One region of the Rhodococcus sp. Q1 genome, then DNA from elsewhere that is predicted to be linked to it. Evidence: riboswitches for the same ligand, from Rfam matches in the RefSeq annotation. Region 1 holds a riboswitch; each other region holds the start of a gene.
What was found. Region 1 has a riboswitch for S-adenosylmethionine ahead of EQ874_RS17005 (ABC transporter substrate-binding protein). Riboswitches for the same ligand answer to the same signal wherever they lie in the genome.
Positions count from the first base shown of each region.

Region 2: another riboswitch for S-adenosylmethionine. It lies ahead of EQ874_RS07985 (homoserine O-acetyltransferase); the one in region 1 lies ahead of EQ874_RS17005 (ABC transporter substrate-binding protein).
Region 3: another riboswitch for S-adenosylmethionine. It lies ahead of EQ874_RS15580 (aminotransferase class V-fold PLP-dependent enzyme); the one in region 1 lies ahead of EQ874_RS17005 (ABC transporter substrate-binding protein).

Region 1 is NZ_SDMJ01000005.1:272,968-278,023, forward strand. It holds gene EQ874_RS17000 (ABC transporter permease) at 1-598, opposite strand, end outside; gene EQ874_RS17005 (ABC transporter substrate-binding protein) at 602-2,230, opposite strand; SAM riboswitch class I at 2,428-2,523, opposite strand; gene EQ874_RS17010 (LLM class flavin-dependent oxidoreductase) at 2,604-3,650, opposite strand; gene EQ874_RS17015 (GNAT family N-acetyltransferase) at 3,647-4,153, opposite strand; gene EQ874_RS17020 (FAD-dependent oxidoreductase) at 4,150-5,056, opposite strand, start outside.
Region 2 is NZ_SDMJ01000002.1:668,777-673,832, forward strand. It holds gene EQ874_RS07975 (hypothetical protein) at 1-464, opposite strand, end outside; gene EQ874_RS07980 (NADP-dependent isocitrate dehydrogenase) at 613-1,830, opposite strand; SAM riboswitch class IV at 2,099-2,210, shown strand; gene EQ874_RS07985 (homoserine O-acetyltransferase) at 2,345-3,472, shown strand; gene EQ874_RS07990 (DUF3017 domain-containing protein) at 3,469-3,753, opposite strand; gene EQ874_RS07995 (bifunctional methylenetetrahydrofolate dehydrogenase/methenyltetrahydrofolate cyclohydrolase) at 3,779-4,633, opposite strand; gene EQ874_RS08000 (wax ester/triacylglycerol synthase domain-containing protein) at 4,639-5,056, opposite strand, start outside.
Region 3 is NZ_SDMJ01000004.1:700,290-705,345, reverse strand. It holds gene EQ874_RS15585 (Pls/PosA family non-ribosomal peptide synthetase) at 1-2,133, opposite strand, end outside; SAM riboswitch class IV at 2,278-2,395, shown strand; gene EQ874_RS15580 (aminotransferase class V-fold PLP-dependent enzyme) at 2,464-3,777, shown strand; gene EQ874_RS15575 (hypothetical protein) at 3,986-4,618, shown strand; gene EQ874_RS15570 (winged helix-turn-helix domain-containing protein) at 4,681-5,056, opposite strand, start outside.

The DNA.
Region 1 (5,056 bases):
GGCTGGTCGCGAGGACCTGGGCGATCACCGCACCGGTGGGCAGTGCCAGGGTGATCGCGGGCAGGATCACGTGCTCGATGCCCTGGTCCCCGAACGCCGGGAACAGCCGCAGCCGGAACGAGAAGAGCTGTAACAGGATCAGGCCCACCCAGAAGGTCGGGACGGCCACCCCCAGCGGGGGAAGCGAGAACAGCAGGCCGCGGAGCCAGTGCGTTCGCGTGTAGGTCGCGAGGAAGGCGACCGCCGTGCCGAACACCAGGGCGAACACCAGGGCGGTGCCCGCCAGGACGAGGGTGCTCGGCAGGGCGGCGGCAATTGCGTCGGTCACCTGCTGTCCGGTGGAGATGGACATGCCGAAGTCACCTCGGACCGCGTTGCTCAGCGCGTTCCAGTACTGCACCGCGACGGGCTGGTCGAGTCCGTACCGCGCCTGGAGCTGTTCGATCGCGGCGGCGTCGACCGGTGTTCCGGCATCGGCACCGGCGGCGATGGAGACCGGATCGGAGGGCAGCAGGAACAGGACCGCGAACGACACCGTGAACGCCGCCCACAGCACCCCCACGGCCTGGAGCACACGGAAACCGAGATAGCGCAGCATGATCTACTCGCTCAGCCAGGTGTCGAAGAACTGCAGTCGTGCCGACGCCTCGAACTTCAGGTCGGCGACGTTCGGTCCGGCACCGATCGCCTGCGACAGTTCGACCGTCGGGATCCACAGCCCGTTGTCGAGGACGAGCTGCTGCGCCCGGCCGATGAGCTCGGCACGTGCGGCCGGGTCGGTCGTGGACAGCTGCTGGGCGAGCACGTCGTCGAGATCCGGAATGGGATTGCGCTGGTTGAGGTTCCGCCCGTCGAGCCCGAATGCCGTGCGCAGGATGTCGCCGTCGGCCCGGGTGCTGTTGTAGTAGGACGCCTCGTAGTCGCCGGCATTCTGGCGTGCGGTGTTCTCCGGAGTGGAGACGAGATCGAGCTGCAGGTCGATTCCCACCGCCCGCAGCTGTTGCTGCACCAGTTCGAGAATGGCCTGGTTGCCGGCGAACACCGAGCTGAACAGCACGGGGAAGCTCAGGCGCTGCCCGTCCTTGACTCGGATGCCGTCGGGACCGGGCGCCCAGCCGGCCTCGCCGAGGATCTGCTCGGCCTTCGCCGGGTCGTAGGTGACGTCGGCGAGCTCGACGTAACCGGGGGTCGCGGAGGCGAGAGTGCTGGTGGCCGGGCGGAAGTCCGGTCCGAGGACCGTGTCGACCAGTTCCTGCCGGTCGATCGCCGGGACGAGCGCGCTGCGCACGGCCGGGTCGGTGAGGACACCGCGGCTCACGTTGGGTTGGAAACCGAACGGGATGCCCGGATTCGGGGTGGTCAGGATGCGGCCGCCGGCCCCTTCGATCTGCGGGGCGTCCTGCGGCAGCGCATCCGAGATGGCGTCGAGCTGACCCGAGGCGAGCGATCCGGTGCGGACACCCGATTCAGGGACGATCGTGAACTCGATCCGGTCGAGGTAGGCGTCGCCGTCGTGTCCGAAGGCCTCCGAACCCCACGAATAGCCCGTGCGTTTGACGAGGGTGGCGGACTTGTCCTGCTGGTAGTCCTCGTACACGAACGGGCCGGTGCCGGACAGGTCGCCGGCGCAACGTTCCTCCGCGCTCTTCGCGGTGTCGGCCTCCGAGAGCAGGCCGAGCTGATGACTTGCTGTGGCCTGCAGGAACGGCGCGTTCGGCACGGAGAAGTCGATCTGCGCCGTGCGGTCGTCGACGACCGTGGTGCCGGCATATCCTGCGAGATACCCGACGGCCTGCGGCGCCTTCACCCCTCCGAGGCTGTTCACGATCGCGTCGAAGTTCTTCTTCACGGAGTCCGCGGTCAGTGGAGTTCCGTCGCTGAAGGTCACACCCTCCTTCAGGCGGAAGGTGAACTGCGTGCCGTCGGCATTCGATTCCCAGCTCTCGGCGAGCCACGGCACGATCTCGCCTGTCCCGGGATCCTGGTCGGTGAGCGAGTCGACGACCTGCCGGGCGACGTAGATGGTCTGGTTGCTGGCGGCCTGCGCGGGATCGGCGCAGGTGGGTGGGACCGACAACCCGTACCGCAGGGTGCCACCGGCCTGCGGATCGCCGGTGGGCTCCGAGTTCGCCACGGCGCCGGTGCCGCACGCGGTGAGGGCAGCGCCCAGTACGGCGGTGGCGGCGGCCGTGACGACGAACCGGGACGCGGAGGAGGACGAGATGGACAACGACGGGCTCCGTGATCTGGACAGGGCTCCGGCGGCATCACCGTGTGGATGCCGCCCGGCGGGCGGGGATGTCGTCCCTGGGGAACGGGGGGTTCAGCGCGGATCTCGGCCGCAACGACACCTGGCGGCGCAGTGCCGGCACAGATCGACGTGGATGCGTTCCCACGCCCCCACCAGACCTTCGTTCGTCATCTTCTCCTCCATCGGTCCCGGCGGTAGCACCCTCACCTGCCCACGGCAGGGGGTTGCTGCGACGTCGTCGAGCCGGGTCTCTCGGTCGCTCTGGATGGTTCGTTACGCGAGGTTACGGAGCCACGGGGCTCGGGCACACCGTTTTTTTCACCACGATCGAAACGGTTCCGACGCCGCCGGCTCAGGCGGTGACGGCATCGCGGTGCGGTATCGCCGCACGCAGTGCCGGCGCGACCTCCGCCTGGAACAGTTCGAGGCTCGCCCGCTGTTCGGCCGCCGAGAACCCGCCGCGGTCGGCGGTCACGTGCGTGACCTCGTGACCGAACCGCTCGTGGTAGCGGAGCACCTTGTCGATCACCTGCTGCGGGCTCCCGATGAGTGCGGAGCTGCGTTCGACGAAGTCCTCGACGGTCTCGAAGACGACGGGAAGTCCCGTCTCCCGGGAGAATTCGAGTCGTTGCTCGAACTGGGTCCGGTAGGCGTCGATCGCTTCCTGCGAGGTCGGCGCGACGTACAGTCCGGCCGTCCCCGCACCCACCCGCGCCTCGGCGGGGTCGTGGCCGTAGGCCGCCCATCGTTCGCGGTAGTGGTCGATGAGCTCGGCGTAGGGCTCGATCGGGTTGGTGACGTTGGCAGAGAAGATCGGATCGCCGTAGCGGGCTGCGAGATCGACGGATTCGCGGCTGGTGGCGCTGCCGTGCCAGATGGCCAGACGGTGTTGCAGTGGCCGGGGCACGGTGACGGCGTCGGTGAGCGACGGCCGGAACCGACCCTCCCACGTGACCGTCTCGTTCTCCCACAGTGCCCGGAACAGCTCGTAACCCTCACGGTTGCGGTCCCACTGGTCGTCGGGCGTGACGTGGAACAGGTCGGCCTGGGCGGTGCCGTTGCCCTTGCCGATCATCAGCTGCAGGCGCCCACCCGACAGGTTGTCGAGTGTGGAGTAGTCCTCGAACGCCCGGACGGGATCGAGCAGACTCAGAGTCGTGACCCCGGTCCACAATTCGAGGGTGCTGGTCCGCGCCGCGATGTTGGCCAGGACGACGGGAGGCGACGAGGCGAGGAACGGCTTCTCGTGCCGCTCGCCCACCGCGAATCCTTCGAATCCGAGTTGTTCGGCGAGCACGGCGGTGTCGACGACCTCCCGGATCCGTTCGGACGGGGACAGCCACTCCCCCGTCACGGGGTCGGGATGGTGGGTGATGAGACTGAGCAGCAGGAACTTCACGCGGAGGCCACCTTTCGGACCAGGAATTTCTCGAAGGGATGCGGGCCGATCTCCTCGGCGGGTCGCCGGGGATCGAACAGGGCGGTGTACCCGGCCGCGAGATACAGCGCGACGGCCTCCGGTTGTCGCCAACCGGTCGTCAGATAGATGCGGGTGTACCCGCGACGTAAGGCCTCGGCCTCGAGTTCGGCGACCACGATGCGGCCGAGACCACGGCGCCGATGGTCTTTCGACGTCCAGATCCGCTTGAGTTCGGCGGTGCTCTCGTCGTAGCGCTGGAAGGCTCCGCCTGCGACCGGCACTTCGACCTCGACGAGGACGAGCAGGGCACCGTCGGGTGGCGCGAACCGGTCCTCCGGATAGCCGACGAGACTCTCGTACTGCTCCTCGAAGGAGTGCTCGTAACGGGTGCTGTACTCGACCGCGAGTTCTTCGAGCAGCGGTGCGGCCAGGGGATCGTCCTGCCGCACCGCCCGCACGTCGAGTCTGCCGGTCCCGGTCACGAGACCACCGCCGGCTGTCGTGCTCCGAACCGGAACGGTTCGGGGCTGGTGGCGGTGCCGTCGGCGAGGTCGGCGACGAGTTCGCCGATGGCGGGCGCGAACTTGAATCCGTGTCCGGAGAATCCGGCGGCGACGGTGACGGCACCGACGCGGTCGACGACGAAGTTCGAGTCCGGCGTCGTCGTGTACAGGCAGGTGTCCACCCGTGCACTCTCGGCGTCCACGCCGGGGAGCCAGGTCCGGGCGTAGGCGACGAGTCGGCGGACACCGTCCGGGTCCGCCACGAAACTACGGTTGTCCGGTTCGACCTGCGGGCCGGTGCCGTGCTCACCGATCTTGATGCCGTCGACGGAACCGAGGCCGTAGATGCCCTCCCCGTCGAGTCGGGCGCCACGGTGGTGGACGAAGCTGGGCCACTGCGCGTCGGTGAGCGGGACGAAGTGCGCCGGTTGTTCCTGCGTCGTGCGCAGGGCCGGCAGCCGGGGTGCCGTCTCGTTGCCCGCCCCGTCGAGGACGGCGCGCGTCCACGCTCCCGCCGCGACGACGACGTGCCTCGCGGTGATCACCTCGGTGTCGAGCACGATCTCGACGCCGCGATCGGTCTCGCGGACGGTGCGGGCCGGGGTGAGGTGCCGGACGTCCGCACCGGCCTGCGCCGCGGCCTGCTGCAGCGCCGCCACCGAGTGGTCGGCGTGCAACCGCCCGGCGTCGGGATGGTGCAGCACCGTGGTGTCGAACCTGATGCCGGGCCAGCGACGCTGCGCCTCGGCGGGATCGAGGACGGTGTGCGCGATGCCGAGCTGATACAGCGTCTTCGTCTTGGCGTGGACGGCCGCGGGCAACCCGTGGTCGACGGCGCCGGTGAGCTCGAGGACCCGGTTGCCCGTGGTCTCTTCGAGCTGC
Region 2 (5,056 bases), on a different contig from region 1:
GCGGGGAACAGCAGCAGCGCCGCCAGATCCACGGAGTATGGGAGGCCGTCGAGCAGCGCTGCGACGAAGGTCATCGTCGCTCCCACTCCGAAGACCGACCCGCACAGTTCCAGGTGTTCGAGACGCAGGGCCTCGGTCGCGCGGGGCGCACCGTCGGAGGTGACGGCCGGCCCGAGCGACCAGGCGATGAGATTGAGCGCGATGACGAGGGCGGCGAGGACCCCGAGAACGGCGGCGGCCTCGCCCATCGTGAGGGTGGTGAGCACGCCGCTGCGCACCGGCGTGGACCGGTCGTAGGCCAGTTCGTCGGTTCGGCGGGCGATCGCGTGGATCATGTTCGGGGCGAGGGCGACCGGCAGGTAGGCCAGCGCCGAGCCGAACATCAGCGTCCACACCCGGGTCCAGAAGTGCCGGCGGGCATGCGCCCCGCCGCGACCTTCGGAGTCGGCACCAGTGGTGGTCACGGCCGTCCTCCTCCCGGGCACTACGGCGGTGATGCGACTGACAGTGGTACACGGAACGGTAACCCGTGCCCGGAGTGCTCGGGAAACACGACACGGGACGCCCGGTGCGGGCGTCCCGTGTTCGTGCTGCCGAGAAACGAGCCGAAGGTCAGGCGCGAGCCTTCTGCAGGTTCTCGTCGAGTGCGCCGAGGAACTCCTCGGTGGTCAGCCAGCCCTGCTCCGGGCCGACGAGCAGTGCGAGGTCCTTGGTCATCTGACCGGCTTCGACGGTCTTGATGACGACGTCCTCGAGCTGCTGCGCGAACTCGATGACCTCGGGGGTGTTGTCCAGCTTGCCGCGGTGCTCGAGGCCGCGGGTCCAGGCGAAGATCGACGCGATCGGGTTGGTCGACGTCGGCTTGCCCTGCTGATGCTGGCGGTAGTGCCGCGTGACGGTGCCGTGTGCGGCCTCCGCCTCGACGGTCTTGCCGTCCGGGGTCATCAGGACGGAGGTCATCAGGCCCAGCGAGCCGTAGCCCTGGGCAACGGTGTCGGACTGGACGTCGCCGTCGTAGTTCTTGCAGGCCCAGACGTAGCCGCCCTCCCACTTGAGGGACGACGCGACCATGTCGTCGATGAGGCGGTGCTCGTAGGTGAGGCCCGCGGCGTCGAACTCCGCCTTGAACTCTTCCTCGTAGATCCGCTGGAACTCGTCCTTGAACATGCCGTCGTAGGCCTTCAGGATCGTGTTCTTGGTCGACAGGTAGACCGGGTAGTTGCGCTGCAGGCCGTACGAGAGCGAGGCGCGCGCGAAGTCCTGGATGGACTTCTTGTAGTTGTACATACCCATGACGACGCCGCCGTCCTCGGGGATCCGGCAGACCTCGTGCTGGATCGGCTCGCTGCCGTCCTCCGGCGTGAAGGTGATGGTGACGGTGCCCGGGCGGTCGACCTTGAAGTCGGTGGCGCGGTACTGGTCGCCGAACGCGTGGCGGCCGACGATGACGGGCTTGGTCCAGCCCGGTACCAGACGCGGCACGTTCGAGATGATGATGGGCGCACGGAAGATGGTGCCGCCGAGGATGTTACGGATGGTGCCGTTGGGCGACCGCCACATCTTCTTCAGACCGAACTCTTCGACACGCGCTTCGTCGGGAGTGATGGTGGCGCACTTGACACCGACGTTGTGCTTCTTGATGGCGTTCGCCGCGTCGATCGTCACCTGATCGTCGGTGGCGTCGCGGTGTTCCACGCCGAGGTCGTAGTACTCGAGATCCACGTCCAGGTACGGGTGGATCAGCTTGTCTTTGATGAACTGCCAGATGATGCGGGTCATCTCGTCGCCGTCGAGCTCGACGACCTTACCCTCAACCTTGATCTTGGACATATGCGCTTCGTGTCCTCCTAGGACGTTTCTGTGGTCCCCAATCGACCGCACTTTGTGGGTGCGATCGCCGTCGGCTCGCTGTGCGCGAGCATGGCCGTGTCCACGTCCTGAACCCCGGCCAAACATGACAAGCGTACTGCTATTCGTGGCGTCCGCAAAGCGCCCCGCCCCACCCCTGCGCCTTACCGGTCGGTAACTTTCATGCTGGTCAGGCCTGTTCAGAGGGTGCATAAGACCCTGCGGCGGAGAGTCGCTAGACTGCCCGGATAGTCATGAGCGCCAGCGTCAAGCCCCGGCTTGCTGGCCGGCAACCCTCCGACCGGGGTGGGGTGCTCCGGGTGAGGACACGGTCGGCGGGCCCCCGCCGACAAGCCTGCTGTCGGGAGGATGGACATGATGATGTGCTGTCGCACGCAAACCACGATCGACCCTCCCACCACCGCCGGAAGGACACGATGACCGACATCCGCAGCCGGCGCTGCCACCACTGCCCGAGCGTCGAGGCGGTCACCTCTTGACGGCGGGCACCGAGCGTCGTCGTGTCGAACTGCCCCCGGCGGACGGACGCCTCGAGAACATCGACATCGGAGATCTCGTCCTCGAGAGCGGTGAGACACTGCCGAACGTCACGGTCGCCGTGCAGAGATGGGGTGAGCTGTCCCCCGCTCGCGACAACGTCGTGCTCGTCGAACACGCCCTCACCGGCGACTCGCACGTCACCGGCCCCGCCGGGCCGAATCATCCGTCCCCCGGCTGGTGGTCGGGCATGGTCGGCCCCGGCGCGCCCATCGACACCGATCGCTGGTGCGTCGTCTCCACCAACATCCTCGGCGGTTGCCGCGGAACCACCGGCCCCGGCAGCACCGCACCCGACGGCAAGGCGTGGGGTTCCCGCTTTCCCCTGATCACCGTGCGCGATCAGGTAGCCGCCGAAGCGTCCCTGCTCGACAAGCTCGGCATCGACGTTCTCGCGGCCGTGACCGGGGGTTCGATGGGCGGCATGCGCACCCTCGAGTGGATCATCACCCATCCCGAGCGCGTACGGGCGTCGCTCGTCCTCGCCACCGGCGCCCGCGCCACCGCCGACCAGATCGGCACCCAGAGTGCGCAGATCACGGCCATCACGGCCGACCCCGACTGGCAGGGTGGCGACTACTACGACACGGGACGGCGCCCCGAAGCCGGGCTCGCCATTGCCCGGACCATCGCGCACCTCACCTACCGAACCGAGTTCGAACTCGACACCCGCTTCGGGAATCTCCCCCAGGACGGTGAGGATCCGTGGCGAGGCGGCCGGTACGCCGTGCAGAGCTATCTCGAACACCAGGCGCGCAAACTCGTCGCGCGCTTCGATCCCGGTACCTACGTGCTGTTGTCCGACGTGATGAACCGGCACGACGTCGGGCGCGGACGCGGCGGTGTCGAAGCCGCCCTCGGGTCCACCCCGGTTCCGACGATCGTTGCCGGCGTCGATTCCGACCGGCTGTACCCGCTGCGCCTGCAGCAGGAGATCGCCGATCTCCTCCCGGGATCGGGTGAACTGCGAGTACTCGTCTCGCGCGACGGACACGACGGCTTCCTCACCGAGGCCGACGAGGTCGCCAAGCTCCTCGCCGAACTCATGAAGCTCGCCGAAGGTTAGTCGGTTCCCAGCGGGTCGATCGACGCGGCGAGCGCCACCACGATGCCGCCGACGATCATCATCGACGCAACATCGAATCCCTTGCTGCGTACCGCGAGGACACCGACCTTGTCTTCGTCGAGAACCCAGCGGAACAGACCGGCGAGGATCGTCGCGCCGCCGAAGACGAACGCTCCGCGTCGCCATCGGTCGGCGAGCACCAGGATCACCGCTGCCGCGATCACCAGGGTGACCGCGAGCAGCGGCAGGTTCAGACGCGTGAATCGCAGAGCCTGAGCCATCTCGTCTCCCGGGGTTGTCGACCCGTTACCGGGCGGCGAGCTGCTCGGCCCGCTCCACGACGTTGCTCAGCAGGAACGCGCGGGTGAGCGGGCCGACACCGCCGGGGTTCGGGGACAGGAAGCCCGCGACCTCACGCACATCCGCGGCGACGTCGCCGCGCAGTCCGTCCTCGGTGCGGGAGACGCCCACGTCCAGCACCGCAGCGCCGGGCTTGACCATGTCGGCCGTCACGAGGCCGGGAACACCCGCGGCCGCGACGACGATGTCGGCGCGACGCACCTCGGCGGCGAGGTCGCGGGTGCCGGTGTGGCAGAGGGTGACCGTCGCATTCTCCGAACGACGGGTCAGGAGCAGCCCGATCGGGCGACCGACGGTGACGCCACGGCCGACCACCACCACGTGCGCACCGGCGATCTCCACGTCGTAGCGGCGCAGCAGGTGGAGGATGCCGCGCGGCGTGCACGGCAGCGGGGCCTCCTTGCCGAGGACGAGACGGCCGAGGTTGACCGGGTGCAGACCGTCGGCGTCCTTGCCCGGATCCATGCGCTCGAGCGCCGCGTTCTCGTCGAGATGCTTCGGCAGCGGGAGCTGGACGATGTAGCCGGTACAGGCGGGATCGGCGTTGAGCTCGTCGATCGCCTCGAACAGCTGCTCCTGGGTGATGTCGGCAGGCAGATCCTTGCGGATCGACGTGATGCCGACCTTCGCGCAGTCGTTGTGCTTGCCGCGCACGTAGGCCGCGGATCCCGGATCGTCTCCGACGAGGATCGTCCCGAGGCCGGGCGTGACGCCCTTGTCCTTCAGTGCTTCCACGCGGACCTTCAGGTCCTCGAAGATTTCGTCGCGGGTTGCTTTGCCGTCCAGGATCGTCGCAGTCACATCGCTCATTCTTCCAGGCGCCCGTCCGACGTCGAAGCGCGGCCGGTAGCGGCGGCTGCTCGCCCGTGTGGAGGCAGGCAGTCCCGGGACAGTTCCGCGAAGGCGGCGACGAGATACCGCTCGTACTCGTCCGGGTCGGGCATGCAGGATTCCGATGCCAGAAAGGACAAGGTGAGGACCTCGCCGAGCGACGTCGCGGAATGGACGAGGCCGTAGTTCCGGTTGAGCATCGGAGTACCGATCGCCTCGACGGCCGGACTGTCACCGAATCGGAGTCCCTCGACCGGGCCGCGGGGGACATTCGTCACCGTGGTGTTGGCCAGTGGTACCACTTCTCCCCTGGGCCCTACCGGTCCGCGGTGTGCACGTCGGATCGACATCACCAGATCGAACGCGGGCGCTGCATCCACTGCAGCAACGGAT
Region 3 (5,056 bases), on a different contig from region 1:
CCAGGGAGCGCTGGAGATGTTCGTCGCGTTCACGGCCTCGGACAACCGCAGGGCCGTCCACAGCCTGAGGTGGACACCGCCTCCGCGGGGGTAGCTCCCCGCCTTCACACCGCGCAGCAGCAGACGTGAACCGGCGACGGAGATCGCCATACGCCCGATGGGAGAAAGGAACAGCAGGACACCGAGCGCGACCCACCACCACGACAGGGTGACGGTCCACGGCACGTCGACGACGAGCGCGATGACGTTGTTCAGTATCGCCAGCCAGGTCACCCACTGCAGTCCGGTGAGGGTGGTGAGGACGCCGGTCGCCGCGATCTGGGCGAACTGGGCGAGGCGGGGCACCGGGGCGACCTCTCGTGGTGCCGCAGCTTCCGTCGGTGCGAGTTCGTCGAGATGGACCGCGAGCGATCCGAGCCGGGGATGGTCGTACAGCTCCGCGACCGTCATCTCCGGATACCTGCTGCGCAGCGCCGTCACGAGCTGTGCCGCGGCGAGGGAGCCACCGCCGAGTTCGAAGAAGTCGTCGTCGACGCCCTCGATTCGGACACCGAGGATGTCGGTCCACAATTCGGCGACCCATTCGGCGGTGGGATCGAGTCCGAGCGCCTCCACCGAGTCGGCGTCGGCGCCCGGCAGCGGCCACGGCAGGGCGTTGCGGTCGACCTTGCCGGATGTGCGGGTGGGGAGTTCGTCGACGAGCGCGAGTCGCGGAACGAGCGCGGCGGGGAGTTGCTCGGACAGCAGGTCGTGGGCGGACGCGATGTCGAAGTCCGGATCGGTGGAGGCGATGTACCCCACGAGGATCGGGTGTCCCGCAGCGGTCCTGCGCACCGCGCACGCACCACCGGCCACACCGGGCAGGTTCTGCAGCGCGTTGTCGACCTCGCCGAGTTCGATGCGGCGTCCACCGATCTTGACCTGGTCGTCGGCGCGTCCCTGGAACAGCAGTCCCTCGCGGTCGAGGGTGACGAGATCGCCGCTGCGATAGGCGCGCTCCCAGCCGAGCGTGGGCATCGGAGCGTACTTCTCGGCATCCTTCGCCGGATCGAGATAGCGCGCGAGGCCGACACCGCCGATGACGAGTTCGCCGGTCGCGCCCTCCTCGACGGGGTTGCCGTCGGCGTCCACCACGGCGAGATCCCAGCCGTCGAGCGGCAGCCCGATGCGGACCGGCCCGGTGCCGTCCATCAGCGAGGCGCAGGCCACGACCGTGGCCTCGGTAGGGCCGTAGGTGTTCCACACCTCCCGTCCCGGAACGGCGAGACGCTCCACGAGATCGGGTGGGCAGGCCTCACCGCCGAAGATGAGCAGGCGCACCGCCTCGAGTGCTTCGGCCGGCCACATCGCCGCGAGCGTGGGCACGGTGGAGACGACGGTGATGTTGCGCGAGACGAGCCACGGTCCGAGATCCATGCCGGAGCGGACGAGCGCGCGGGGTGCCGGAACCAGGCAGGCGCCGTGCCGCCAGGCGAGCCACATCTCCTCGCACGACGCGTCGAAAGCCACCGACAGGCCGGCCAGGACCCGGTCGCCGGGGCCGAGTGGCGCTGCCCGGCAGAACATCCGTGCCTCCGCGTCGACGAAGGCCGCCGCATTGCGGTGGGTGACGGCGACACCCTTCGGTGTCCCGGTCGAACCCGAGGTGAAGATGATCCACGCGTCGTCGTCGAGGTTCGGCCCCCGCACGGCCGGGCTGCCCGGCGGGACGGCCGTACCCGGCCCGATGCCCTCGTCGGTGACGATGGCGGTGACCTGTGCTTCCGAGAACACGAGTTCGGCGCGCTCGTCGGGGTCGTCAGCGTCGACGGGCACGTATGCGGCGCCCGCGGCGAGAATCGAGAGAATCGTCACATACAGATCGGTGCGCCCGGACGTCATGCGCACGCCGACCCTGTCGCCGGCACCGACACCCGCGTCGTTCAACGCGTAGGCGCCGGCGATCACCGCCTCGACGAGTTCGGCGTATTCGAGGACCGTGGTGCCGTCGTCGAGGGCAGGGGCGTCCGGATGTGCCTCGGCGGTGCTCCGCAGCAGGTCGACGAGGGTGCGTGCAGGCGGAGCGTGCGACGCGCGGAGGAATTCGTCCGGAATGGGGGACGGGCCGACGGGGGTCGAGGATATGGCTGGCAACTCCGCGGGTCCTTCTGCTCGATGGATCCTCCGGTTATCTCACGTCCGGGTGGACAACAGGTGAACGTTCGGTGCGCGGAACGTGTGTCGGCATCGTGCGATACGGGTTGACACGGCTCGATCGTCCTGTCATTGTCTTCGCCAGGTCATGAGTACCAGCGTCAAGCCCCGGCTCGCTGGTCGGCAACCCTCCAACCGCGGTGGGGTGCTCCGGGTGACGACCGGGCCGTGAATCCACCACCGGACACGGCAAGCGCGGACTCCGCCGGCGACGAGAACTCTCCGTCGTAGGCGTCACCGGCGGGTCCCTGAGTACACGAGGGATTTGTCATGACTGTTGTAGCCTCCACCACCTGCATTGCTCCGTTCGCCACCGTGTCCGGCTGTGACTCGCAGGTTCCGCTTGTCCAGGGTGGCACCTGCACCTACGCGAACTTCGACTACGCGGCGAGCGCACCGGCACTGTCCGCCGTCACCGACCGCCTCACGGAACTGCTGCCCTTCTACGCGAGCGTGCACCGCGGTGCCGGATACGCCTCGCGGATCAGCACCACCGCCTACGAGGACGCTCGCACCTCCGTGTCGCGCTTCGTCGGCGCGGACGACGACCAGGTCGTCGTCTTCACGCGCAACACCACCGATTCGCTGAACCTGCTTGCGAGTGCCGTGCCCGGCGATGTCGTCGTGCTCGACATCGAACATCACGCGAATCTGCTGCCGTGGAAGAACTCCCGCATCGTCGAGGCGGCAGATACCGTCTCGGAGACGGTGTGGCGCCTCGCAGTCGAACTCCAGCGCGCCCCCGCGGCCCTGCTCGCCGTCACCGGTGCCTCCAACGTCACCGGCGAGGTGCTGCCCATCGCCGAGCTCGCCGAACTCGCCCACGCCTCCGGCGCGCGGATCCTCGTCGACGGCGCGCAGCTCGTGCCCCACCGCCGCGTCGATCTCGCGTCGCTCGGTGTGGACTACCTCGCGTTCTCCGGTCACAAGCTGTACGCGCCGTTCGGTGCGGGAGCGCTCGTCGGCCGACGCGACTGGCTCGACGCCGCCGAGCCGTACCTCGCCGGAGGCGGTGCGGTGCGCGAGGTACGCCTCGACCACACCGAATGGGCCTGCGCCCCTGCGCGTCACGAGGCCGGCACCCCCAACGTGCTCGGTGCCGCCACCCTCGCCGCCGCATGCGATGCGCTTGCCGGTTTCGACTCCGACGCGGTCACCCGTCACGAGGAGGCCCTGTGCTCCCTGCTCGTCGACGGCCTGGACGCCATCGACGGCGTGGAAGTGCTTCGGCTGTGGAACGATTCGGCCGACAGCGTCGGAATCGTCACTTTCACGATCGAGGGCTACGAGCCCGGTCACGTCGCGTCCTATCTGTCCGCCGAGCACGGCATCGGTGTCCGTGACGGACGATTCTGCGCCCACCCGCTGCTCGCGCGGGTCGGTCGCGCCGGCGGTGCCGTCCGGGCGTCGCTCGGACTCGGCAGCTCGTCCGACGACGTCGAACGGCTCCTCGGAGCGCTGCGTTCGCTGGTCGAGAACGGGCCGTCGTGGGTGCACGCGAAGACCGACGGCGTGTGGAACCCCTCGCCGGAGACGCGCCCCGGTCTCGGGGCGACCGACGGCGACGCATCTCCGTGCGTCTAGCGGTCGACAATTCCCCACAGGGTCAGTAGGGTAATTCACATGGAACGGATGAGGGCGATCGCCGCGGCACGCTGGTGCTGTCGCCATGTCGACCTCTGCCGTACGGCATCGGGAATCTGTTCGGACTGAAGGTCTTCTCCCTCGAAGTCTTCCGGCTCACAGGCCGATTTCTCCGTGCCGCTCCGCGGCCCGTACCGAGAGGCATCCCATGCCCGTCGCATCCACCGTCACCCCTGTATCCGCAGATCCGGCCACCGCAGACCCGGCCGTCGTCGAGTCCGCCGCCATCCGGGCGTTGCGTATCGCCGTCGAACTCGCCGGTCACTCCGGACCCGACTACTGGGCCGACCTGACCCTGGGGCGTGCCGGCGATCCGCCGCTCGACCTCAGCGCCGATGCACCCAACGTCGTGCGGGTGCGTGCCGCCGACCTGCGTGAGGCCGGAAAGCTGCGCGACCGCATCCGTGCGGAGGCCGCCGAGGAGGGCCGCGAGCCCGATTCGGTCACCGTGCTCGTCGACGTCGAGGTCGTCCTCGCGTCCGATGCCCGCACCGCCCGTACCCGACGCACCCGTCCGGAAGCCACCCGCGGGGAGGCCGACACGTTGTCGTACGTCGGAACGCCGCACGGTCTCGCCGGGCTGATCGCCGACATCCACGCCGTGCAGGTCGCCGACGGCGTCACGTTGATCCCGCTCGCCGCGCCGTTCACCGTCGAGCATCTCGTCGACGGAACGCTGCCGTGGTTGGCGTCGCGCGGCCTCATCGAGGTCTCGCCGACCGTCGTCGAGGTCCTGCGCCGGTTCGGCGAGGGCGCCCAGGAATCCGTGCGCGCTTCCTGACTCGAGTTCGTATCGCGAAGGAGGGGCAGGGGTTTCGACTCCTGCCCCTCCTTCGCGTGCGTTCACGCAGTGCGGCGATCGAGCGCTTCGACCACGTGCACGCGCGGATCGGGATCGAACCGGTAACCGGACCCGCGGACAGTCGTGATGATGGTGCCGAAACGTCCCAGCTTGGAACGGATCCGGGAGACATGGACGTCGACACTGCGGTTGCCCCGGTCGGTGTCGAAGTCGTCGTTCTCGGAGTATCCGGCGCCGAGTGGCCGTAGCGCCGCGCGGGGCACCGCGACGCGGGGCCGGCGAACCAGATGAGCCAGGATCTCGAATTCGCTGTGGCTCAACTCGACTCGCTGATTGTCGAGCACCAGCCCGCGGGCCGGCAGGTCGATCACCAGTGGGGTCGGGCCGGGACTGAGGAGGGTGTGGGTGCGCGCCCCC